DNA from 2 places in the Pseudochelatococcus sp. B33 genome. Region 2 is predicted to be linked to the other one. Evidence: predicted binding sites of a transcription regulator. Region 2 holds the regulator's gene; the other holds the start of a gene.
The links. The regulator LexA, encoded in region 2, represses DNA repair genes until DNA is damaged. The targets are predictions, from matches to a motif close to TGTTCNNNNTGTGTTCNG.

Region 1: a site for LexA is predicted at 10,299-10,316, ahead of dnaE (DNA polymerase III subunit alpha). Genes of this name have one in related genera too.

The regions. Positions count from the first base shown of each region.
Region 1 covers NZ_JBSEFH010000001.1:35,016-47,069, reverse strand. The annotation lists gene dxr (1-deoxy-D-xylulose-5-phosphate reductoisomerase) at 1-489, opposite strand, end outside; gene ACUSIJ_RS00165 (phosphatidate cytidylyltransferase) at 705-1,649, opposite strand; gene ACUSIJ_RS00160 (isoprenyl transferase) at 1,800-2,564, opposite strand; gene frr (ribosome recycling factor) at 2,722-3,279, opposite strand; gene pyrH (UMP kinase) at 3,482-4,189, opposite strand; gene tsf (translation elongation factor Ts) at 4,288-5,208, opposite strand; gene ACUSIJ_RS00140 (30S ribosomal protein S2) at 5,317-6,324, opposite strand; gene dnaE (DNA polymerase III subunit alpha) at 6,520-10,044, opposite strand; gene hspQ (heat shock protein HspQ) at 10,524-10,871, shown strand; gene addA (double-strand break repair helicase AddA) at 10,877-12,054, opposite strand, start outside.
Region 2 covers NZ_JBSEFH010000011.1:64,151-76,204, reverse strand. The annotation lists gene ACUSIJ_RS13680 (patatin-like phospholipase family protein) at 382-1,413, shown strand; gene ACUSIJ_RS13675 (CBS domain-containing protein) at 1,465-1,899, opposite strand; gene ACUSIJ_RS13670 (rhomboid family intramembrane serine protease) at 2,144-2,965, opposite strand; gene parE (DNA topoisomerase IV subunit B) at 3,358-5,529, shown strand; gene lexA (transcriptional repressor LexA) at 5,818-6,543, shown strand; gene ACUSIJ_RS13655 (ComEC/Rec2 family competence protein) at 6,571-8,829, opposite strand; gene gltX (glutamate--tRNA ligase) at 9,108-10,535, shown strand; gene gltA (citrate synthase) at 11,002-12,054, shown strand, end outside.

The sequences.
Region 1 (12,054 bases), on a different contig from region 2:
TGCGCCGCCCAGCGCCTGCCAAAGTGCGTTGTGCTCGGAATCGAGCGGCAGCACCGTGACGCCGGCGGCGTGCGCGTCGCGCATGAACGCGTCGCCGGCGCAGACCAGGGTTTCCTTATTGGCGAGCGCGATGCGCCGGCCGGGCCGGATCGCCCTGTGGGTCGGGCGCAGTCCGGCGGTTCCGGCGATGGCGGCCACGACGAGTTCGCAGTCGCGGTCGACCGCTTCATCGACGGCCGCGGTGCCGGCGCCGCTGTCGATCCGCAGGCCGATGTCCGCGAGCGCGCCTTTCAGCGCCTCGCCCTGCGCCGGATCGGCGATCGCCGCGAAACGGGCGCCGACATTGCGCGCCGTCCGCGCCAGGGCCACCGGGTTGGACCCGCCCACGACCGCTTCGACCTGAAACCGCTCGCGGTGCTCCGCGATCACGCTGGCCACGGAGCCGCCGACAGATCCGGTCGCTCCCAATATGACGATACGCGTTTTCATGACCGCTCCCGGGCCGCCCGTGTCCGGATCGGAATGGCATTGCGCTTGCACCATCCCGCTCCGCCCTTTTGTTTACGCATGATCCCGTCCCAAAGGCGACGCCGTCTTTAGGATGACGTTCCGGAGCAAAATGCACCAAATCCCATTTTGCTCTATCTCTTTGTTTGTGCACCAAATTTATACAAAAAATGGGTCCCATTTTTTGGTTCGATGCATTAGTGCGCCACCGGAACGCCCGATGCAAGGCCGATCGCCACAAGCAGGCAAACGGCGAGAAAACTGTCGACCCGGTCGAGTACGCCGCCGTGACCGGGGATGATCCAGCCTGAATCCTTGACGCCGGCCCGCCTTTTCAGCGCCGATTCCGCCAGATCGCCTCCCTGCCCGACGATAGACGCCAGAAAGGAGAGCGCCAGGACACCGCCGGCGCTCAGCGGCGCGCCGCCCGTCCCGGTCTCGGCGGCCAGCGAAACGAGCCATCCCGCGAGAGAGCCACCGACGGCGCCACCCCAGAACCCCGCCCAGGTCTTGTTGGGGCTGATGCGCGGCCAGAGCTTCGGCCCGCCGATGGCGCGGCCGGTGAAATAGGCCGCTATGTCCGTTGTCCAGACCACCGCAAACATCCAGGCGACCAGGATCGCGCCAGCCGGCGTCGCCCGCGCCAGAACCGGGACGAGCCCCACGAGCGCGCCGCACAGCAGGCCGCTGAGGGCCCAGACCACGATCTGATCGCCGAAACGCTGCCGCCAGTTCGCGTCGGCAGAGCCCTGCCCGCGGGCGAGCACGACCCAGCCGGCGGCCGCGATCAGCGCCGCCGCGGCGCTCACAGCTGCGGCCGTGCGCAGTTCGAGCGCCGTCAGCAGCGGCAACGCGCCGACTGCCGCGGCGGTCAGAAACCGCAATATCCGCAGGCGAGGCGCCCCGGAGCGCCAGTCGCCGCCGGCCGATGCGGCGTCGGCGTTCGGAGCGATCAGCGCGAACCATTCGGCCACGACGCAGGTGCCCGCCACCGCCCATAGCGCGGCGAACGGAATGCCGCCGTACCATGTCGCCGCGACCGCCGCCGCCGCCAGCGTCACGGCGGATACGACGCGCCGGCGCAGTTCGGATCGCCGTCTGTCGCCGACGGAAGGCGGGTCTGCAGGACGGGAGCCCGTCATAGGGCGATGACGCCGGAGCCCGATCCGGCCACGCCGGGGTGTGTCGGGTTCCGCGTTTCCCTGTTTCGGGCGAATGCCGAACGGTCGGCCAGCGCCATTCGGCGGGGCGGAGCTCCGGGCTGCTCGTGCTGGTTGATCATGTCGAACGCTTCAACCCGCACGGTCCTGCGCGTCGGCCTTGACGCTGCCGAAGCGGCGCTCGCGCTGACGGAATTCCTCGATGGCGGCTTCGAGCGCGGCGCGGTCGAAATCCGGCCAGTAGATCGGCAGGAACACGAGCTCCGCATAGGCCGCCTGCCACAGGAGAAAGTTCGACAGACGCTGCTCGCCGGAGGTCCGGATCAACAGGTCGGGATCGGGCAGATCGGCGGTGTCGAGATGGCGGCCGAGCATCTCCTCGGTGATGTCGTCGGGCGCGATGTCTCCCGCGGCCACCTTGCGCGCCAGCGTGCGCGCGGCGCGCACCATTTCCTCGCGTCCGCCGTAATTGAAGGCGACGGTCAGCGTCAGCCCGGCATTGCCAGCGGTGCGCGCCTCGGCCTCGTCGAGCAGCGCGGCGATGTCAGCCGGCAGGCCGGCGCGGTCGCCGATGATGCGCACACGCACGCTGTTGCGGATGAGATCGGCCAGATCACGCCGGATGAACAGCTTCAGCAGCCCCATCAGCTCCGCTACCTCGGCGGCGGGCCGGCGCCAGTTTTCCGACGAGAAGCTGTAGATGGTGAGATAGCGGATGCCGAGCTCGACCGCGGCCCTGACGGTGCGCCGCACCGCCTCGACGCCGCTGTGATGCCCCTTGACGCGCGGCATGCCCCGCGCGTTGGCCCAGCGTCCGTTGCCGTCCATGATGATGGCGACATGGGCGGGCATTGTCTGCGTGGACGTCGTCTGGGCGGGGGCGGCCTGGGGCGCCATGCCCCTGCCCTGCGGACACGCGGCGCGAGTCTCTCCCGCCGGCGAAGGTATCGTTGCCGTTTCAGCTTTCCCCAGCAGGCGGGGTATAATGGTCAATCGACACTCTCCCTGTGCGCGCCGTCGACATCGCCCGAAACGGGCCGTCAAACTCGGGCCGTCAGACTTGCAGGATCTCTTTTTCCTTGGTGGCGACCGTCTGGTCAATCTCGGCGATCGTCTGATCGGTTGCCTTCTGCACCTGATCGGCGTGCCGCGCGGAATCGTCCTCGCTCAGCCCGTCCTTCTCCAGCTTCTTCAGCGTGTCGAGACCGTCACGGCGCACATGCCGGACGGCAACACGCGCCTCCTCGGCATACTTGTTCGCCACCTTCACCAGTTCCTTGCGCCGCTGCTCGTTCATCTCGGGAATGCGCAGCCGGATCACCTGGCCCTCGGTCTGCGGATTGAGGCCGAGGTCGGATTCGCGGATGGCCTTCTCCACCGACGCCACAACGCCGCGGTCCCACACCTGCACGCTGAGCAGGCGCGGCTCGGGCACGCTGACGGTGGCGAGCTGGCTGATGGGCGTCGGCGTGCCATAGGCTTCGACCTGAATGGGGTCGAGAATGCTCGGCGACGCGCGCCCCGTGCGCAGACTGGCGAGATCGTGCTTGAGCGCGTTGAGCGCTCCCTGCATGCGCCGCTTGATATCGTCGAGGTCGAAGCTTCCAGCCATTGCCAATGCCTTTTATCTATAACCCGCTGTCATCATGATCTTGCCGGATCAAGATACCGATTCTGTCGCGCCGTCCAGTCCGGTTTGAGGAACGCCCCGGTGAGCGCGGGGAACCGTCAAACACAATCCCGTCACTCGGCTGTCACATCCTGCGCGCTCCAGGGCGGTGCCGTGGACCGGTCCTGCACGCGCTCCGCCGCGATCAGGGCGTCACGAGCGTCGCCCGTCCCGTTCCCGCCAGAACGGAACCGATCGCGCCAGCATCCAAAACGGAAAATACCACCACCGTCAATCCCGCTTCGCGCGCCAGTGCAAACGCCGTCGTGTCCATCACCTTGAGATTGCGGGTGATGGCCTCGTCATGGGTGAGGTGATCGTAGCGCCTCGCTTCGGGATCGACCTTGGGGTCGGCGGTGTAGACGCCGTCCACGTTCGTGCCCTTGAGCAGCGCGTGGCAGGCGAGTTCCGCCGCGCGCAGCGCAGCACCCGTGTCGGTGGTGAAATAGGGATTGCTGGTGCCGCCGCCGATCACCACCACCTTGCCGTGGGCCATGTGGTCGAGCGCCCGCTTGCGGGCGTAGCTTTCGCACAGCGAGGGCATCGGCACCGCCGACATGGCGCGCGCCGCAACGCCCGCCGTGTCGATGGCGTGCTCCAGCGCCAGCGCGTTCATGACGGTGCCGAGCATCCCGATCGAATCGGCTGTGGGCCGGTCGAGCCCCTTGTTCAGCCCCTGTACGCCGCGGAAGAAGTTGCCGCCGCCGACCACCACGGCTATCTCGTGTCCCGCATTTGCGGCGGCCGCGATGTCGGATGCGATCGCAGTCAGCGTCTCGCCGTGCAGGCCCGATCCTCCCGGGCCCGCCAAAGCCTCTCCCGACAACTTGACCAGCACCCGTTTGAACCGCATTCCAATTCTCCCGACATCAGGAACGAACGGGCGTCGCCATCGCCGTCCCATCCAATCTCATAAAAAAGGCGGCGCCTTGGCGCCGCCTTGAGGATCGATCAGGCGGCGCCTGCGGCCGCCGCCACTTCGCTGGCGAAGTCGGTTTCCTCTTTCTCGATGCCGTCGCCAAGGGCGAACCGGACATAGCCCGCAAGCCTGATCGGCGCCCCGGCCCTGCCTTCCGATTCCTTCACCGCCTGCGCGACCGATTTCGACGTGTCGTGAATGAAGGGCTGCTCGACGAGGGTCACTTCCTTGAAGTAGCTCTTCAGGCCGTTCTCGGCGATCTTCTCCAGCACGTGCTCGGGCTTGCCGGCGTTCTTCTCCAGCAGGATCGCCCTTTCGCGCGCAACGGTCTCGGCCGGGACGCCCGAGGCATCGAGCGCGACCGGGTTCGTCGCCGCGACGTGCATGGCGATCTGGCGCGCCAGAACGGTCAGTTCGTCCTTGTTGCCGGCCGATTCGAGCGCGACCAGCACACCGATGCGGCCGAGGTTGTCGCCGGCGGCGTTGTGGACATAGGCCGCCACCACGCCCTCGCCGACGGACAATGTCTCGGCGCGGCGAAGCGCGATGTTCTCGCCGATCGTGGCGATGGCGCTGGTGATGGTTTCCTGGACCGTGCCGCCCTGGGGGAAGGCAGCGGCCCTGATCGCCTCGACGTCGCCGCCGACGCCGAGCGCCACCTGCGCGATGGTGGTCGCGAGCGCCTGGAACTGCTCGTTGCGGGACACGAAGTCGGTTTCGGAGTTGAGCTCCACCGCGACGCCCTTGTTGCCCTCGATGGCGAGCGCAACCAGGCCCTCGGCAGCCACGCGGCTCGACTTCTTGGCCGCGCGGGCGAGGCCCTTCTTGCGCAGCCAGTCGATCGCCGCCTCGATGTCGCCGTCCGTCTCGGTCAGCGCGTTCTTGCAGTCCAGCATGCCGGCGCCGGATTTTTCGCGGAGCTCCTTCACGAGAGCAGCGGTGATGTTCGCCATGGTTATCCTCATATTACGGACAGGGGAGGCCCGGCATCCCCGCAAGAGGAGCCGGGCCAACCGGTAAACGTCTCTACGCGCCGGGTTCCGTCAGGAACCGGGAAGCGCTCAGATCGCGACTTCTTCCAGCCGGGCGCGGGCCTGGTCGATCCAGCCGTCGCGCTCGATGCGGCCACCGAGCTTGAGTTCGGCGTCGAGGGTCGCGATATCGGCCGGCGTCAGCGCCGCAAGCTGCCAGAAGTGGAACACGCCGGCTTCGTTGAGCTTCTTCTCGACCTCGGGGCCGACGCCGGCGAGGGCCGAAAGCTCGTCGGGCGCGCCGCGCGGGGCGACCAGACGCTCGAAAGCGCCCTCGGAACCGCCCTCACCCGAAAGATCCTCGGCGAAGGGTTCGTCCGACGCGCCGAGATCGACGCCGAGATCGCCCTGACCGCGCGAGATGCCGTCGATCGCCGCGCGCGCCACCAGATCGCAGTAGAGCTTGATCGCGCGGCCGGCGTCGTCGTTCGCCGGCACGGGGAAGGTGATGCCGTCGGGATCGCTGTTGGTGTCGACGATGGCGGCGACCGGAATGCCCAGGCGCTGGGCTTCCTTGATCGCAAGCTGTTCCTTGTTGGTGTCGATGACGAAGAGCAGGTCGGGCGTGCCGCCCATGTCCTTGATGCCGCCCAGCGCGCGCTCCAGCTTGTCGCGCTCGCGCAGCAGCAGCAGGCGTTCCTTCTTCGTCAGGCCGGCCGCGCCGCCGGCGAGGGTCTCATCTACCTTGCGCAGACGCTGGATCGAGCCCGAGATCGTCTTCCAGTTCGTCAGCATGCCGCCGAGCCAGCGGGAATTGACGAAATACTGCGCCGAACGGCGCGCCGCGTCGGCGACCGAATCCGACGCCTGACGCTTGGTGCCGACGAACAGCACGCGGCCACCCGCCGCCACCGTGTCGGAAACGGCCTGCAGCGCGCGATAGAGCGCCGGCACGGTCTGGGCGAGGTCGATGATGTGGATGTTGCTGCGGACGCCGAAGATGTAGGGTTCCATCTTCGGGTTCCAGCGATGCGACTGGTGACCGAAATGGGCGCCGGCTTCGAGCAGCTCGCGCATGGAAAATTCAGGCAGTGCCATAATGATGTCTCTCCGGTTCAAGCCTCCGCGGAGCTCCGGCCGGAAACCCGGCCACCGGAAGCCAATAAGCCCGCTCCGCGTGTGGAATGGCGCGCCTTATAATACCCGTATCCGACAATTGCAAGGCTAAAAGCGGCGGCCGGAAAGCCACCGGCCGCGCCTGTGAAAAAGCGCCGCGCGGGATCGAAACGTCCGTCATCGCAGCTCCACCTCCACGACACCCGGCAGGCCGCGCAACGCGCCGGCGATCTGCGGCGAGGTGGCGAAACGGCCGGGCAGTTCGAGCTCCACTTCCTGCCGGCCCTCGATATCGACGATGATCGACACCGTCCCCTCGCCATGGGTGGAGAGCTGGCGGGCGATCATGTCGATCGGCCGGGGATCGTTGACGGTGATGCGCATGCCCTTCTGGTGGCGCGCCACGGCGGCGTCGAGCGGCTCGGCGCGCTGGATGCGCGCCCGCACGTCCTCGCCGTCGCTCGACGCCTGCACCAGCAGCATGACCGCCTGTCCCGGCTCCAGCAGGTCGCGGTATTGCGCCAGCCCCTCCGAGAACACGATGGCCTCGAAATGCCCGCTCTGGTCGGACAGGTTGATGATGCCCATCTTGGAGCCGCTGCGGGTCCGCCGCTCCGTGCGGTCGAGCACGGTCGCCGCGAGCTGGCCCATGCTCTCGCCGCGCTTGACGCCGCGCGCGAAATCCGCCCATCGCTGCACATTCAGCCGCTCCAGCAGCGGCCCGTATTCGTCGAGCGGATGGCCCGAGAGGAAAAAGCCCACGGCGTCGTACTCGCGCTGCAGGCGCTCGGACGTCAGCCATGGCTCATGCTCGGGGATGCGCAGCGGATCGGGCGCGAGGGAGAGGCCGAAGATGTCGCCCTGCCCGGCCGCCTCGGCCTGCGCCGTCTGATTCGCCACCGCCAGAACGGCATCGATGGCGGCGAACGCCCGCGCCCGGTCCGGCTCGAGCTCGTCGAGCGCGCCGGCCGACACCAGCGCCTCCAGCGTCCGCCGGTTGACGAGGCGCGGGTTGATGCGCCGCGCGAGATCGCCGAGATCGTTGAAGGGACCGTCAGCGCGTGCGGCCACGATCGAGGCCACGGCCTGCTCGCCCACACCCTTGACGGCCGCAAGCGCATAGCGGATCACGCCCTTGCCGTCCGCCTCGTACACCACGTCGAAGCGCACGCCCGAGCGCTGCACCGAGGGGGGATCGACCCGGATGCCGAGCCGCTGCGCCTCGCGCCGGAACTCGGCCAGCTTGTCGGTGTTGTCCATGTCGAGCGTCATGGAGGCGGCCAGGAACTCCACCGGGAAATTCGCCTTCAGATAGCCCGTCTGGTAGGCGATGAGCGCATAGGCGGCTGCGTGGCTCTTGTTGAAGCCGTAGTCGGCGAACTTGGCCAGCAGGTCGAAGATGTCGTCGGCCAGCTGGCGCGAGAGGCCGTGTCCCGTGGCTCCCTCGACGAAACGGACGCGCTGGGCGTCCATCTCCGCCTTGATCTTCTTGCCCATGGCCCGGCGCAGCAGGTCGGCCTCGCCGAGCGAATAGCCCGAGAGCGTCTGCGCCACCTGCATCACCTGCTCCTGATAGATGATGATGCCGAAGGTCTCCCGCAGGATCGGCGCCAGCGCCTCGTGCAGATACCACGTGTTCTCGGGCTCGCCGCGTCCGTTCTTGCGGTCGCAGTAGACCGGGATGTTGGCCATCGGGCCCGGCCGGTAGAGCGCCACGAGGGCGATCAGGTCCTCCAGGCGGTCGGGGCGCATGTCGACGAGTGCCTTGCGCATGCCGGCACTTTCCACCTGGAACACGCCCACCGTCTCGCCGCGTCCCATCTGCTCGAAGGTGAGCGGGTCGTCGAGGGGAATGCGGTCGAGATCGAAGCCGGGGTCGCGCTTGTGGATGTGGTCGACCGCGATCTTGAGCACGGTGAGCGTCTTGAGGCCGAGGAAGTCGAACTTGACCAGCCCGGCCTTCTCGACCCATTTCATGTTGAACTGCGTCACCCGCATGTTGGAGCGCGGATCGCGGTAGAGCGGCACGAGCTTCTCAAGCGACCGGTCGCCGATCACCACGCCCGCCGCGTGGGTAGAGGCATGACGGTGCAGACCTTCGAGCTTGCGCGCGATCGCCAGCATGCGCGCGACGACGGGGTCTTCCTCGGCGGCCGCCTGCAGCTTGGGCTCGTCCTCGATGGCGCGCGCCAGTGTCACCGGATTGGCCGGGTTCTGCGGCACGAGCTTGGTGAGCTTGTCCACCTGCCCGTAGGGCATTTCCAGCACCCGGCCGACGTCGCGCATCACACCGCGCGCCTGCAAGGTGCCGAAGGTGATGATCTGCGCCACCTTGTCCTCGCCGTAGCGCTGCTGGACATAGCCGATGACCTCCTCGCGCCGTTCCTGGCAGAAGTCGATGTCGAAGTCCGGCATCGAGACGCGGTCGGGATTGAGGAAGCGCTCGAACAGCAGGCCGAAACGCAGCGGATCGAGATCGGTGATGGTCAGCGAATAGGCGACGAGCGACCCCGCGCCCGAACCGCGCCCCGGCCCCACCGGAATGCGCCGCGCCTTGGCCCACTTGATGAAGTCGGCAACGATCAGGAAGTAGCCGGGAAACTTCATCCGCTCGATGACGCCAAGCTCGTAGTCGAGCCGCGTGCGGTAGTCCTCCTCCGCTAGACCCTCCGCCGGACCGTGCGCTGCAAGACGCTGTTCCAGCCCCTCCATCGCCTGGGCGCGCAGCTCCCGCGCCTCGTCGTCCTCGTGATCGGCGCCGGCGGAATCCGGGACGGCGCTGTTGCCGGTGGCACCCTTATCGGTGGCGCCCTTGCCGGTGAAATGAGGCAGAATGGGCTTGCGGGTGGGCACCCGGAAACCGCACCGCACGGCGATTTCCACCGTGGAGCGGAGCGCCTCGGGCAGATCCGCGAACAGCGCCGCCATTTCGGCCCGCGACCGGAACGTATGGGAGGACGCGAGCTTGCGGCGCTGATCGTCGGACACCAGCCGTCCCTCGGCGATCGCCAGAAGCGCGTCATGGGCCTCATAATCGTCCGCGGCGGCGAAGAACGGCTCGTTGGCCGCCGCCAGCGGCACGCCGTGCCGATAGGCGAGGCGCAGGAGCTCCGGCTCGGTGAGCGTCTCCTCGGGCGTGTTGTGCCTTTGCAGTTCCACGTAGAGGCGGTCGCCGAAGCTGTCCATCAGCCGGGCGAAACGCGCCGCCGCCAGCTCCGGCCGGCCGGCGGCCAGTGCGCTGTCGAGCGGCCCGCCGGGACCGCCCGTGAGCGCGATGACGCCCTCGGCGTGGTCGGCCAGCAGCCCGATGTCGACATGCGCCCCATGCGCCCCCAGCCCCGGCTCGTTGCCGAGAAAGGCGGCACTCGAGAGCGCCATCAGGTTGCCGTAGCCGGCCGCGTCGGCAGCCAGCAGCACCACATGCGGGAACTGGCGCTGGACTTGGCGCGCATTCGGCTCCGACGCCTCGAAACGCACCGCCATCTGCAAGCCGGCGATCGGCTGGATGCCGGCCTGATGCAGTGCCTCCGAAAATTCCAGGGCGCCGAAAAGGTTGTTGGTGTCGGTGAGCGCCAGCGCGGGCATGCCGTCCGCGCGGGCGAGCCTGGCGAGCGCGCCGATGGTCAGCGCGCCTTCGAGCAGCGAATAGGACGAGTGCACGTGGAGATGAACGAACCCGACCTTCTCAATCAATCCGTCCATGGCCGCCCCCGGTTGCAGATCCAGATCCATGCGAATCGAAACGCCGCTGCATCCACCCGAAATCCTAACACGAAACGGGATGCGGACTCGCGCCCGCCTCCCCCATCCCCGGCTTTGTCTACGCGGAGCCGCCGGCCATGGCAACGACGCCGACCAGAGCGACGAACAGCAGCAGCGACGTCAGCTCGACCATATCCTCTATTACAGCCTTGAACATCGTTATACCCTCCATTCGTTCCAACAAGATCATATTATGTTCTTATAATGTTCAGAGTCTAGTGGCCTTGTGCAGAATGCTTAACAATTTTCCACAGTCAGGAGGACAGCCGGGGAACCAGCCAGGGGACAGTGGTGGAAAGCCCATGGAGAAGCCCCGATCGGCAGGGGGTTTGGATCTCATCGGAGATGTGATCGGCGGGCGGAGGCATCCGCCGGGGGTCGGGCTTGACAACTACCTGTCCCCGCAGTTTGATTTACTGATGGACAAGCTGCGATTTTCCGGCATGCGGACGGCGAAATTCGACCTGGGACAGGTGGTCAGGCACCGTATCTATCCGTTTCGGGGCGTGATCTTCGACGTCGATCCGTGCTTCAACAATACCGAGGAATGGTATCAGGCGATCCCTGAGGACAGGCGGCCGGACCGCAATCAGCCGTTCTATCACCTGTTCGCCGAGAACACGGAAACCGAGTACATCGCCTATGTCTCGGAGCAGAACCTCGTGGCCGACACCTCCGGCGAGCCCGTCCGCCACCCGATGGTCGCGCAGGCGTTCGAGAACGGCGCGCCGGGGCAGTACCGCATCCCGGCACGGATGACGAACTGAGGCGTCTAGATTCCTGGGGCGATCTCCGCCAGCGCCCGGTCCAGCTGCGCGCCCTCGGCCTCCACCACGACCGGCCCCCGCGTATAGACGAGGAAAGCCCGCACGTCCCTGCCCGGCAGCAACTTGCGCAGCAGCGCGCGATAGAGCGCGAGCTGGGCGAGATGGGCGTGATCGGGCGCATCGGCCGGCACCGCGCCGGGAGCGCCGGTCTTGAAATCCGCGATGTGGACTTCGTCGTCGATGATGGCCAGCCGGTCTATCCGGCCGGAGACCGGCAGCGTCCGTCCGTCCGCAAGCGCGATATGGCCGGCAATGGCGACCTCCGCCCGGCTCGACGGCCCGAAGAGCCCGGCAAGCGCCGGCGCGTCGACGATGCCGAGGGCGGCGTCGACGATATGCTGGCGCTCGTCCGGCGCCAGCCGGGGGGCGCGTGTGTCGATATAGGCGATCGCCGCCTGCCGGCGACGGTCGGGGCCAAGAGCGGGCAGCCGTTCGATGAGCGCGTGCACGAGCTGGCCGCGCAGGCGCGCGCTTTCCGCCGCAGAGGCTTCGGCCGGGCGATGCGGCCGGTCCGCCGCGTCGATCGCGCTCGAAGGGCGAAGCGGCGGCGCGGGCTGCGTCTCCGGGAGCACAGGTGCCGTCAGCCAGGCGGGCACGGAGATGTCGGGGCGCGGCGATGCGCCGCCGGGCTCGCCCCCTGCAGCGGCCTTCTCCGGCGACGACCAGCGCAGGATCTCCCCGCCTGTCTCGTCCGTGACGCGCGTCAGGCGGCCGCGCAGCCCGCCGTCGTCGGAGACGGCCTGTTCGATGCCGTTGATGACCATGCCGGACCAGCTTTCGTCCGGCGGCCGGGCAGACGATGCGCCGGCATCCGTGCCGTCCGCTTTCGGCTCGCGTTTGATGGCGGAGGCCACGATCAGCCGGTCGCGGGCGCGGGTGAGCGCGACGTAGAGGAGGCGCGCGTTCTCCTCCGCCGCCTTCTCGCGCAGCGTGGCGCGCGCCTCTGCCACCGGAGCGGGGTCGAAACGCTGCCCCGGCGACCAGATCGGCACTGCGAGCGCCCGCGCGCCGATCGTAAGGGGAACCTCGATCAGGTCGGGATCGTGGCTGCCGTCGGGCTTCTCGCCGCCGTCGGCCAGGATGACCACCGGCGCCTCCAGCCCCTTGGCGCCGTGCACGGTCA
Region 2 (12,054 bases):
GGGATTGTAACGAATCGCACTTGGCCATTGGTTAACACTGACGGAGAATTCAGCAATTCCAATACCCGGTGACGATGGCGGGGTGCGCCGAAGCCGGGCAAGTTTCGCGCAAGCCATATTCCGGCAGGATATCATCCGGAGCTTCGGAACAGGCCCCCTCGCCCGGCCCGCTTCCTCGTCCTCCAGGGGCGGCGGGCACGGGAGCGCATGGAGGCAAGGCCGGAGATCCGCCCGCGCCGGTCACATAACCGCCTACAAGAACTTATAAAAAAGAACGACTGGCTGACGACGGACCGATGATCGCCCCGGAAAGCACCCGCGTTTTTTCAGAGGTATGTTATCTTGCTGGAGGAGATTTTCCGGTTCACGGGTAAGTTGATCATGGAGCAGCACCGCGCGGGAGACGATCCGCCGGAGCACAGACCGGGGCCCGACGGACAGCGCGCGGAAACGGATGAGACGCCGGCAGGCGGCATGCGCTTCGGCCTGGCGCTCGGCGGCGGCGCGGCCCGGGGCTGGGCGCATATCGGCGTGCTGAAGGTGCTCCGGCGCGAGGGGCTGCAGCCGTCCGTCATCGCCGGCACCTCCATCGGCGCGGTCGTCGGCGGGTGCTATGCCGCGGGCAAGCTCGACGAGCTCGAGGATTTCGCCCGCTCGCTCACCAAGCGCCGCGTCGTCGGGCTGATGGATTTCCACATCAACGGCTCGGGCCTGCTCGCCGGCGATCGCCTGCAGAAACTGCTGGTGGAGAACCTCGGCGCGCTGAAGATCGAGGAACTGCCGCTGCGCTTCGCGGCGGTGGCGACGGAACTCGGATCGGGCCACGAGATCTGGCTCACGCGCGGGCAGCTGGCCGAGGCGCTGCGCGCCTCATATGCTTTGCCGGGCGTGTTCGACGCGGTGAGACTCGGCGGGCGGTGGCTCATGGACGGCGCGCTCGTCAACCCCATCCCGGTGACGGCGACGCGGGTGCTCGGCGCGGAAGCCGCCGTCGCGGTCAACCTGAACGGCGATCCGCGCGCCCGCACCGCGATGGGACCGACCCTCGATCCGGAAGAGGCGCAGGAGCTCATCGACAGCGCCGAACATCCGACGGACAGCCTGCTGCGGCGTTTCTTCGCGCCGTTCCAGAGCGCGCTTCCGGGCGCACGCGGACAGCAGCGCCGGCCCCGCGCCCCCGGCCTCGCGACGGTGCTGATGGACGCGTTCAACATCACGCAGGACCGAATCGCGCGCTCGCGCCTCGCCGGCGACCCGCCGGACATCACCATCGCGCCCCGCCTCGCCCATGTCGGATTGTTCGATTTCCACCGCGCGGGGGAGATCATTGCCCTGGGCGAGAAGGCGACGGAGCGGGCCCTGCCCGACCTGCTGGAATACCTGCGCGGCGAGGACGGGGCGGAGCCGCGCTGATCCGTCCCCGCCCCCGGGATTTCACCTGACCTCTTCAGGTCACTATTCACGTCACGCAGTGGCGATGTACTCGCGCAACGCCTGGTGCTCGGTCTCGAACTCCGCCAGCCGGTGCTTCACCACGTCGCCGATCGAGATGATGCCGGAAAGCCTGCCGCCCTCCATCACGGGAATGTGACGGAAACGGCCGGCGGTCATCATCTCCATGACATCCTCGATGGTGTCGTAGGGCGTGCACGTCTTCACCCGTGACGTCATGACGCGAGACACGGTGTTGTCGAGTGCGCGCGGCCCATCCTGGCCGAGCATGCGCACCACGTCCCGTTCGGACAGTATGCCGAGCACCGCTCCGTCGACGCCGGTCACCACCAGCGCGCCGACACCCCGCGTCGACAGCACGTCGACGGCCTCGTGCAGCGTGCGCTGGGGCGAAATCGTAATGACGGAACGCCCCTTGGACGAAAGAATTGCGGCGACTGTGCCCATATCAACCTCCCTCGATATTCACTGAACCGCAGCGCGCCCGACAGGCGCGGCGGCAGCAGAGCGGTCCGTTTTTCGGTATCTTCTTCGTTATTATCGTGTGTTCTGTATTGTTTACGGGCCCGATCTGCGCACCGCCGTCCATGGGCGGCCTTGAGGCATATTCTGCCTTCCGCCGGCGTGTATGGCAAGGCCGTGAAGCGGCCGGAACGCTTTCCCGCCAACGGAATCGACCGAATCGACGCGTTCAGGAGCGTCGTGCGGCGGGAGGGACGGGATCGAGCGGCCGGAACAGGGCGAGGCCCGCGAGGAAGCCGCCGATGTGCGCCTCCCACGCGATCGCGCCATCGACGCCGAAGGCGCCCGAGGCGAAACCCGCGATCAGGTTGATGACGAGCCAGGCGATGATGAAACCCAGCGCCTGCCTGTTTTCCAGCAGGTTGACGAGCGGCTGCGCCGGCGCAAACAGCACCGATGGCGTGGACCGCCCGAAGACGGCAACCTGCCCGGAGCCGAAGACGAATCGCGCCGCCGCCGCCATCACCCCCGAAATCGCCCCCGAGGCGCCAACCATCGGCGTGACGTCGACGGGCCGCATGAGCCAGTAGAACAGCGATCCTGCGACAGTCGCCGCGAGGAACAGCAGCAGAAACCGCGCCACGCCGAAGCGCCACGCCACCGGCGTGCCGAAGGCCAGCAGCCACAGCGCGTTGAAGCCGAGATGCATCCACGATCCATGCAGCAGGCCGTAAGTGACGACGGACCACGGCGCCGGCCCCTCCGTCAGGACGAAACGCGTCAGCGCCATCTGCATGCCGCCGCCGGCGAAAGCGGATTCGAACAGTTCCTGCGCCCGCGAGGGGTCGAAAAACACGGTCAGCCGTGCCGGAATGAAGGCGAGCGACAGCATCAGGTGGGCGCCTTCCCCGTCCGGAAGCAGCGTGCGCAGGGCATGGATCGCCGCCAGCACGGCGATGACGGCGAGGACCACGCCGGGCACGTTGAACGCCGGCTCGCGCACGGGCGGACGGCCACCGGGCCGCGGGTGGGCTTGATAGTCGTCGGACACGCAATGTTCCCTGCGCTGGAGAAAGGATGACGCGGATGCCGCGGGTGGAGCGGAAGCGCGCCACGATAGCACGATGCCGCATCGACGCCAGCGCCGCCGGAAACGCGGCTTATGCACGGGTTAATTGCGGATTTTCATCCTCCAAGATTGTGGCCGGCGATGCCGCCGTGGCATTCTTGATGCGTTTTCCATACTGGGTCGTCGTCACAGGTCATGGTTCCCCGGCCCCTTGACAGTTCGCGGTACAACTGCATGTTTCCTGTCCGTTCGCCTCGGACGCATGCGGTGTCGCCGTGCATGTCCTGTCCGGGGCGTTCCATTCGGATCGTCCCATGTCGGGTTGTCCCTGGCATGGCTGGAATCTTCATCGGCGGATTGGAATACGGGCGGGCATGATGACGGATGGCAACGACCTTTTCGGCACCCCGGCAGGCGGGGGCGGCGCCGAGCCGGCCACCAGGACGGGCGTCAGCTCTTCAGGCGCCGGTTCGGCCGCCAGAGCCGCCTCCGGCCGTGCGGCTGCCGCGGCCAGGAACGTGGCCGCCGTCAAGCGGGAACAGGCGCAGGCTGCCGGGAACCCCGGCCAGCCCGAGGCAGGCTATGACGCCTCGTCCATCGAGGTGCTGGAGGGGCTCGAGCCCGTGCGCCGGCGTCCCGGCATGTATATCGGCGGCACGGACGAGAAGGCGCTGCATCACCTCTTCGCCGAGGTCATCGACAACGCCATGGACGAGGCCGTGGCGGGATACGCCGGCTTCATCGAGGTGGAGCTGTCGGCCGACGGGTTCCTCGCCGTCACCGACAACGGGCGCGGCATTCCCGTCGATCCGCATCCGAAGTTCCCCGACAAGTCGGCGCTCGAGGTGATTCTCACCACGCTGCACGCCGGCGGCAAGTTCGATTCCAAGGTCTACGAGACATCGGGCGGCCTGCACGGGGTCGGCGTGTCGGTGGTGAACGCGCTCTCGGAAAAGCTCGAGGTCGAGGTCGCGCGCGGGCAGATCCTCTACCGGCAGGAGTTTTCGCGCGGGTTGCCGCTCGGGCCCCTCGCGACGCTGGGGCGCGTCAGCAACCGGCGCGGCACGCGCGTGCGTTTCAAGCCGGACGCCGAAATCTTCGGCCCCGGCACGCGGTTCGATCCGGCGCGCCTCTTCCGCATGGCGCGCTCGAAGGCGTTCCTGTTCGGCGGCGTCGAGATCCGCTGGCGCTGCGCGCCGGAACTGCTGCCCGCCGGCGGCAAGGTGCCGGCCGAGGCGACCTTCCGCTTCCCCGGCGGCTTGCGGGACTATCTGGCGCAGGAGATCGAGGGGCGCGAGCTCGTCGTCGACACCATCTTCTCCGGCCGCATCGACAAGTCCGCCACCAACGGCAAGGCAGGCACGACAGGCGCCCCGACGGGAGCCCACGGCTCGCTGGAATGGGCGATCGCCTGGTACACGCAGGACGACGGCCACGTCGCCTCCTATTGCAACACCATCCCGACGCCCGAGGGCGGCACGCACGAACAGGGCCTGCGCGCCGCCCTGCTGCGCGGCCTGCGCGACCACGCCGAGCGCGTCAACCAGTCGAAGCGCGCGGCGCAGATCACCGCCGACGACATCATGACCTCGTGCGCGGCAATGCTCTCGGTTTTCATCCGCGAGCCGGAATTCCAGGGCCAGACCAAGGACCGGCTCGCGACGACGGAGGCCGCGCGCATCGTCGAGAACGCGGTGCGAGACGCCTTCGACCACTGGCTCGCCGCCGCGCCCCAGCAGGCCTCCCGGCTCCTCGACTGGACGGTGGAGCGCGCCGAGGAACGGCTGCGCCGGCGCGCCGAAAAGGAAGTCGCCCGCAAGACGGCGACGCGCCGCCTGCGCCTGCCCGGCAAGCTCGCCGACTGCACGCGGGCGGGCGCGGAGGGGTCGGAGCTCTTTCTGGTCGAGGGCGATTCGGCCGGCGGATCGGCCAAGCAGGCGCGCGACCGCGCCACGCAGGCCATTCTGCCGTTGCGCGGCAAGATCCTCAACGTCGCTTCCGCCGGACGCGACAAGCTTTTGCAGAACCAGCAGATCGCGGATCTGATGCTGGCGCTGGGCTGCGGCGCGGGCTCCGCCTATCGCGAGGCGGACCTGCGCTACGACAAGATCATCATCATGACCGACGCCGACGTGGACGGCGCCCATATCGCCTCGCTCCTCATCACGTTCTTCTGGCAGCAGACGCCGCGCCTCATCGACGGGCGGCACCTGTATCTGGCCGTGCCGCCGCTGTTCCGCCTGAGCCAAGGCGGCAAGACCGTCTACGCCCGCGACGAGACGCACCGGCAGGAGCTGATGCGCACGACCTTCAAGGGCAAGAAGGTGGATATTGGCCGCTTCAAGGGCCTCGGCGAGATGCTGCCGGCGCAGCTCAAGGAAACCACCATGGATCCGCGCAAGCGCACCCTGCTCCGGGTGGTGGTGGATCACGACGCGCGGCCCGAAATCGGCGAGGCGGTCGAGCGGCTGATGGGCAACAAGCCGGAAGCCCGCTTCTCCTTCATCCAGGAACACGCGGCCTTCGCCACGGATCTGGACATCTGAGATCTCGACATCTGATCCGCGGCGGGCCGTCGTCCGCGGGAACGCGGCCAGCCCCGCCACAGAATCGACGCTGTAGAATCGGCTTTCCCTGTGCGCCGGCCGATGAAAGTCGCACCGCCAGGCGGAAATCGGCGCGCCGCCCCGCTCCAAACAACAAAGTTTTAAGGCTTATCGTGAACAGTGACGCTTGCGGAACACATTAAGAACGTGTATGGTGTTCGCGTTTCGTTTCGTGCCTCGTCATTTGACGTTACGAACTGGCGGAAATCCCGGGAGGACGCGTAATCCATGCTGACGCGCAAGCAACACGATCTGCTTCGGTTTATTCATGAACGGATGCGCGAGTCCGGAGTTCCTCCTTCGTTCGATGAGATGAAGGACGCGCTGAACCTGCGCTCCAAGTCGGGGATCCACCGGCTGATCATCGCGCTCGAGGAGCGCGGTTTCATCCGCCGGCTGCCGAACCGGGCGCGCGCCATCGAGGTGATTCGGCTGCCGGAAGTGCCGACCGCGCCGGTGCCGCGCGGCCGCTTCAGTCCGAGCATCGTCGAGGGCGGCCTCGGCCGCGCTCCCGCCGGCGGACGGGCCAACGTCGACAGGCCCGTGCAGGAAATCGACCCCGTCTCCTCCGGCGGGCTTACCATTCCGGTGATGGGGCGTATCGCGGCCGGCACGCCCATCACGGCGATCCAGAATTCGAGCCATTCGCTGACCCTGCCGCCCGAGCTGCTGTCCCCCGGCGAGCATTTCGCCCTGGAAGTGCGGGGCGATTCGATGATCGAGGCCGGGATTCTCGATGGCGACACAGTCATCCTGCGTCGGCAGGACAACGCCGACACCGGGGACATCGTCGTCGCGCTCATCGATGACGAGGAAGCCACCCTGAAACGCCTGCGCAAGCGCGGTTCCTCGATCGCGCTCGAAGCCGCCAATCCGGCCTACGAGACGCGTGTTCTGGGGCCCGACAGGGTGCGCATCCAGGGCAAGCTCATCAGCCTCGTCCGCCGTTACTGAGGCCGCTGGCAAGGCCCTTCGGGGACGTCACCGATGGGCCGGACGTCGCCAGGGCCGGTTGTCGGACGATCCGGCATCACCTGCCCGGACATTGCCGTTCTCGCCGTCCGGCCGGCCCCTGATGACGAGATCGTCGCCCTCGAAAATCAGCGCCAGAGCGCCGTGCCGGTCGAGGTCGGTTCTGTCGATGACGTGGCGGGCGGCGCAGTTTTCCGGCGCGCGCCAGCGCGTCACGACAACGGCGGCGCGGGTACAGTCCTCGTAGGCGGCCCGCTCGTCGAGGGCGAAGGCGACGCTGCGCCCCTCCGGCAGCACGGTGACGCAGCCGATGCGGTCACAGGCAACGCCGGCACGCAGTGATGGATCACCCGCCCGGCGCGGATCGCCGTCCGACCGCAGCCATTGCTCGACGGTGAAGGCGGACGGGCGGCCGAGAACGAGATAGCGGCCGTCCGCCGCCCGTACCATCGCGCCCCTGCCTTCGCGGTCGATGAGCATGTCCGGCCGGTCGGGCATGGCGGCGAGCGCCACGCCGAGGCCCGCCGGGAGGATGGCGAACCATCTGAGCGGCGTCGTCCAGAGGCAGGTCCACAGGAGGGCTGCCACCAGCAGGACCAGCACACCCGGCCCGAACGAGGGCACCACGACCACGGCGCCGGCGAACCCCTCGATGATCGTCGAGCCGGCAAGCACCGGCGCGGCCGCGAGGCCGGCCAGATGCCAGAACGGGCCGTCGAGCCCGAGCGGATAGGCCATGACGCCCATGAAGGCGAGCGGCATGACGAGCAGTTCCACCAGCGGCAGGCCGAAGGCGTTGCCGACGAGCCCCCACGGATTGAAGGTCTGGAAATGATAGGTGCTGAACGGGCCGGTGGCCAGCATCGCGACCACGGTCGTGGCCGTGCTGACGACGACGAGCCGGTAGAGCCGCCCGCCGCGCAGCCCGGCGTCCGGCAGATGCAGGCCGCCGCCTTCCCTGAGCGGCATCATGCCGTGCGCCCGCGCGCCGTCGCTCCACCGCTCGAACAGCGCGATCAGCGCGGCGACGCCCGCGAACGACATCTGGAAGCTCGGCCCGAGCAGGGTTTCGGGCTGGAACGTGAGGCAGACGAAGGCGGCGAGCGCGAGATTGCGCATGGAGAGCGCCGGCCGGTCCGCCAGGATCGCGCCCATGACGATCAGCGTCACGACGAGCGCCCGCAACGTGTCGATGCCCGCACCCGAGAACACGCAATAGACGCCGGCCCCGGCGATGCCCGCCACCGCCGCCGCCTTGCGCACCGGCCGGCGCAACGCCATGCCGGGAGACAGCGCCAGCAGGGCGCGCGCGAGAAAGAAGATCGTCCCCGCAACCAGCGTCATGTGGAAGCCGCCGATCGACACCACGTGGTAGATGCCCGCCGCGCGCAGGGATTCGTTGGTTTCGTCGGTCAGCATGCCGCGCTTGCCGGTGACGAGCGCCGCCACGAAGGCCGCCTCCTGCCCCCGCGCCCGCTCCTCTCCGTCCTTGCCGTGGCCGCTACCCTGCAAGGGGCCGCCGCCGGCCTCGATGATGCGACGTGTCAATGCATTGCGATGATTGTCTATCCACGCCGCGAGCCGGGCGCCCGGCGGTGTCGGCGGATGCCGGCCGGCGATCGCCTCGACCCGGCCGTTGACGGACCCCACTGCGCCGATGCCGCCGAAGAACGCGTCGCGGGCGAAGTCGTAGCCGCCGGGGCGCGCCGGCTGCGGCGGCGGCACCAGCCGCGCCGTGGCCACGATGCGCGTTCCGGGCGCGATGGCCGTGCCGCGGCGCAGGCCGATGCGCACGCGGGCCGGCCGCTCCCCCGCCGCGAGGCCGCCGATGTCCTCCACGTCGATGATGGCGCGCGGCCCCTGCGGCCGCTCCTCGACGGAGCGCACGAAGCCCGTGACCGGCGCAATGACCGTGCGGTTGAGCACCGGCTGCGCCACCCATTGCGTGCGCATCGCCGCCATGGAGAAGCCGAGGAACAGGACGCCGGCGGCCATGGCCGCCGTCCGCGCCCGCCAGTGCCCGCGCAGCATGACGGCGACGGCTATCATGACGGCCGCCGCCACGGGGCCGGACCACGGCGCGGGCTCGCGGTCGGCGGCGAAATAGAACGCCACGCCCGTGCCATAGGCCACCGGCAGCCAAAGGAAGAGCCGCCGGCGCTCGGCTTCCAGCGCGAGCCAGCCCGTCAGCCGCACGCGCCAGCGGCTGCCGAGATCGCCGGCCTCGGCGGCTGCGAAGCGCAGCCACGCTGGCGCCGCGAGGGGCATGGCCCCCCACCCTCTCCTGCCCGCGCGGTTCACGCCGGGTCCCGCGTCCAGTGCGGTGCGCGGCCGGCGATCTTTCGCATGATGCCTACCCCATACGCCCAAGTCATGATACAGAGCGCCGATGCCGCGTTGCGCGGCGCCCGAGCCGTGTTACACCGCCCATTATCGTCTTCCGGGGCGATTGCGCCAAGCCCGATTTGTCACATCCGTCACGACGGCGCGACAAATCCGTGGTACGTCCGTCGCCCGCCGTCAACGTTTGTGGATCAGTCGCTGCAATGACATCTCCCGTCGTCACGCGTTTTGCCCCGTCGCCAACCGGATTCCTCCACATCGGAGGCGCACGCACCGCGCTCTTCAACTGGCTCTACGCCAGGCGGCACAATGGAAAAATGCTGCTGCGCATCGAGGACACCGACCGCGAACGCTCGACGGAGGCAGCCGTCGAGGCCATTTTCGACGGCCTGCGCTGGCTGGGTCTCGACTGGGACGGCGAGGCCATCCGCCAGTTCTCCCGCGCCGATCGCCATTCCGAGGTGGCGCACGGCCTGCTGGCCCAGGGCCGTGCCTATCACTGCTATGCCACGCCCGAGGAGCTGGAGGCCATGCGCGAGCAGGCCCGCGCCGAGGGCCGCCCGATGCGCTACGACGGGCGCTGGCGCGACCGCGACCCGTCCGAGGCGCCCGAAGGCGTGCGCCCGGTCGTGCGGCTGAAGGCGCCACAGACCGGCGAGACGGTGATCGACGACGTGGTGCAGGGCCGCGTGACATGGCGCAACGAGAACCTCGACGATCTGGTGCTGCTGCGCTCCGACGGCACGCCGACCTACATGCTGGCGGTGGTCGTGGACGATCACGACATGGGCGTCACCCATATCATCCGCGGCGACGACCACCTGACGAACGCTGCGCGCCAGAAGCACATCTACGAGGCGCTGGGGTGGGACGTGCCCGTCATGGCGCACATCCCGCTCATCCACGGGCCGGACGGGGCGAAGCTGTCGAAGCGCCACGGCGCGCTCGGCGTCGATGCCTACCGCGCCATGGGATATCTGCCGGAGGCGCTGCGCAACTACCTCGTGCGGCTCGGCTGGGCCCACGGCGACCAGGAGATCTTCTCGACCGAGGAAATGATCGCGGCGTTCAGCCTGGAGGCCGTCGGCCGCTCGCCGGCACGGTTCGACTTCGTCAAGCTGGAGAATCTCAACGGCCATTACATGCGGGCGGCTGCGGACGCGGACCTCGTCGCGGCTGTGGAGCGGATCCTGCCCGAGGTCGGCCCGACGCGCGGACTTCCGGCGGCGCTCGATGCGCGCACGCGCGCCAAGCTCACGGCCGCGATGCCGGGCCTGAAGGAGCGCGCGAAGACGCTGCTGGAGCTGATCGAGGGCGCCTATTTCATCTTCGCCGAACGCCCGCTCGCTCTCGACGACAAGGCGCTCTCGCTGCTGGGCAACGGCGGACGCGAGCGTCTGCGCACCGTGGCCGACAAGCTCGGCGCGGTGGCGCAATGGTCGCCCGAGGCCACCGAGGCGGCGGTGCGCGAGGCGGCGGCGGAGGCCGGGGTCAAGCTGGGACAGGTCGCCCAGCCCCTGCGCGCGGCGCTCACCGGGCGGGCTACGTCTCCGGGCCTGTTCGACGTGCTCGCCGTGCTCGGCCGCGACGAAAGCCTGGCCAGAATTGCCGACCGGCTCACCGAGGCGTGACGCTTCGCACCCGGCGGGCACGAAACCATGGCATTAACATGGTCAACGGTTACAAAACTGTAATACTGAAACTCGCGGCGCCGACCCCTCTCCATGGCGTCGGTGCGGCCGCCCCGGCCTATGCGGGCGTGGCCCTCCTGCGGCAGACTCCATCGATAAGCCTTGAGTGTTAAAGGGTTATTCCTGCCTGCGAAAATGTGCATCAAGAGTATGCCATAACCACCCGATTTTCATCGGCTTGCGCATGCCGCGGCGTGGCCTGGACGGGTTTTTGCGGGGCGGCTGGCCGCTCGCGGCGCGACGCAAGTCGATCAGCGATGCTTGAACGTCGGCTCCGAATGCGCTAGGCAAGCAGCCGTCTTACCTCGGATCGGATCGAAAACCACAGATTGTCGCGGATTTTTTATGGTCATTCCATTCCCGGCTGTGCGGCTTTCGCCAGATCACTCAGCAAAGGGATTCATCCATGAGCGTGAAGACGAGCACGTTGACGATCGGCGACAAGGCGATCGAACTGCCGGTTAAAGATGGCACGATCGGCCCGAGCGTCATCGACATCGCACCTCTCTACAAACATTCGGGGATGTTCACCTACGACCCCGGCTTCACGTCCACCGCAAGCTGCGAATCGCAGATCACCTACATCGACGGTGACGAGGGCGTGCTGCTTTACCGTGGCTACCCGATCGAGCAACTCGCCGAGCACGGCGACTTCCTCGAAACCTGCTACCTGCTGCTCTACGGCGACCTGCCCACGGCGGCGCAGAAGCAGGACTTCGACTATCGCGTGACCCGGCACACGATGGTCCACGAGCAGATGAACCGCTTCTTCAACGGCTTCCGCCGCGATGCCCACCCGATGGCGGTGCTGGTGGCCTCCGTGGGGGCGCTGTCGGCCTTCTACCACGACTCGACGGACATCTCCGATCCGCAGCAGCGGATGATCGCCTCCATCCGCATGATCGCCAAGATCCCGACGCTCGCGGCCATGGCGTTCAAGTACTCGATCGGCCAGCCGTTCGTGTATCCCAAGAACTCCCTCGACTACACCGCGAACTTCCTGCACATGGCGTTCTCGGTGCCGTGCGAGGAATACGTGCCGAATCCGGTGCTGGCGCGCGCGCTCGACCGCATCTTCATCCTGCATGCCGATCACGAGCAGAACGCGTCCACGTCCACGGTGCGACTTGCGGGCTCCTCGGGCGCCAATCCGTTCGCCTGCATCGCGGCGGGCGTCGCCTGCCTCTGGGGCCCCGCCCACGGCGGCGCGAACGAGGCGGCCCTGCGCATGCTGGAGGAGATCGGCTCGGTCGATCGCATTCCGCAGTACATCGCCAAGGCAAAGGACAAGGACGACCCGTTCCGCCTCATGGGCTTCGGGCACCGGGTTTACAAGAACTACGACCCGCGCGCCAAGATCATGCAGCGCACCACGCACGAGGTGTTGAGCGAACTCGGCATCAAGGACGATCCGCTGCTCGACGTGGCGCTCGAACTCGAGCGGATCGCGCTCAGCGAC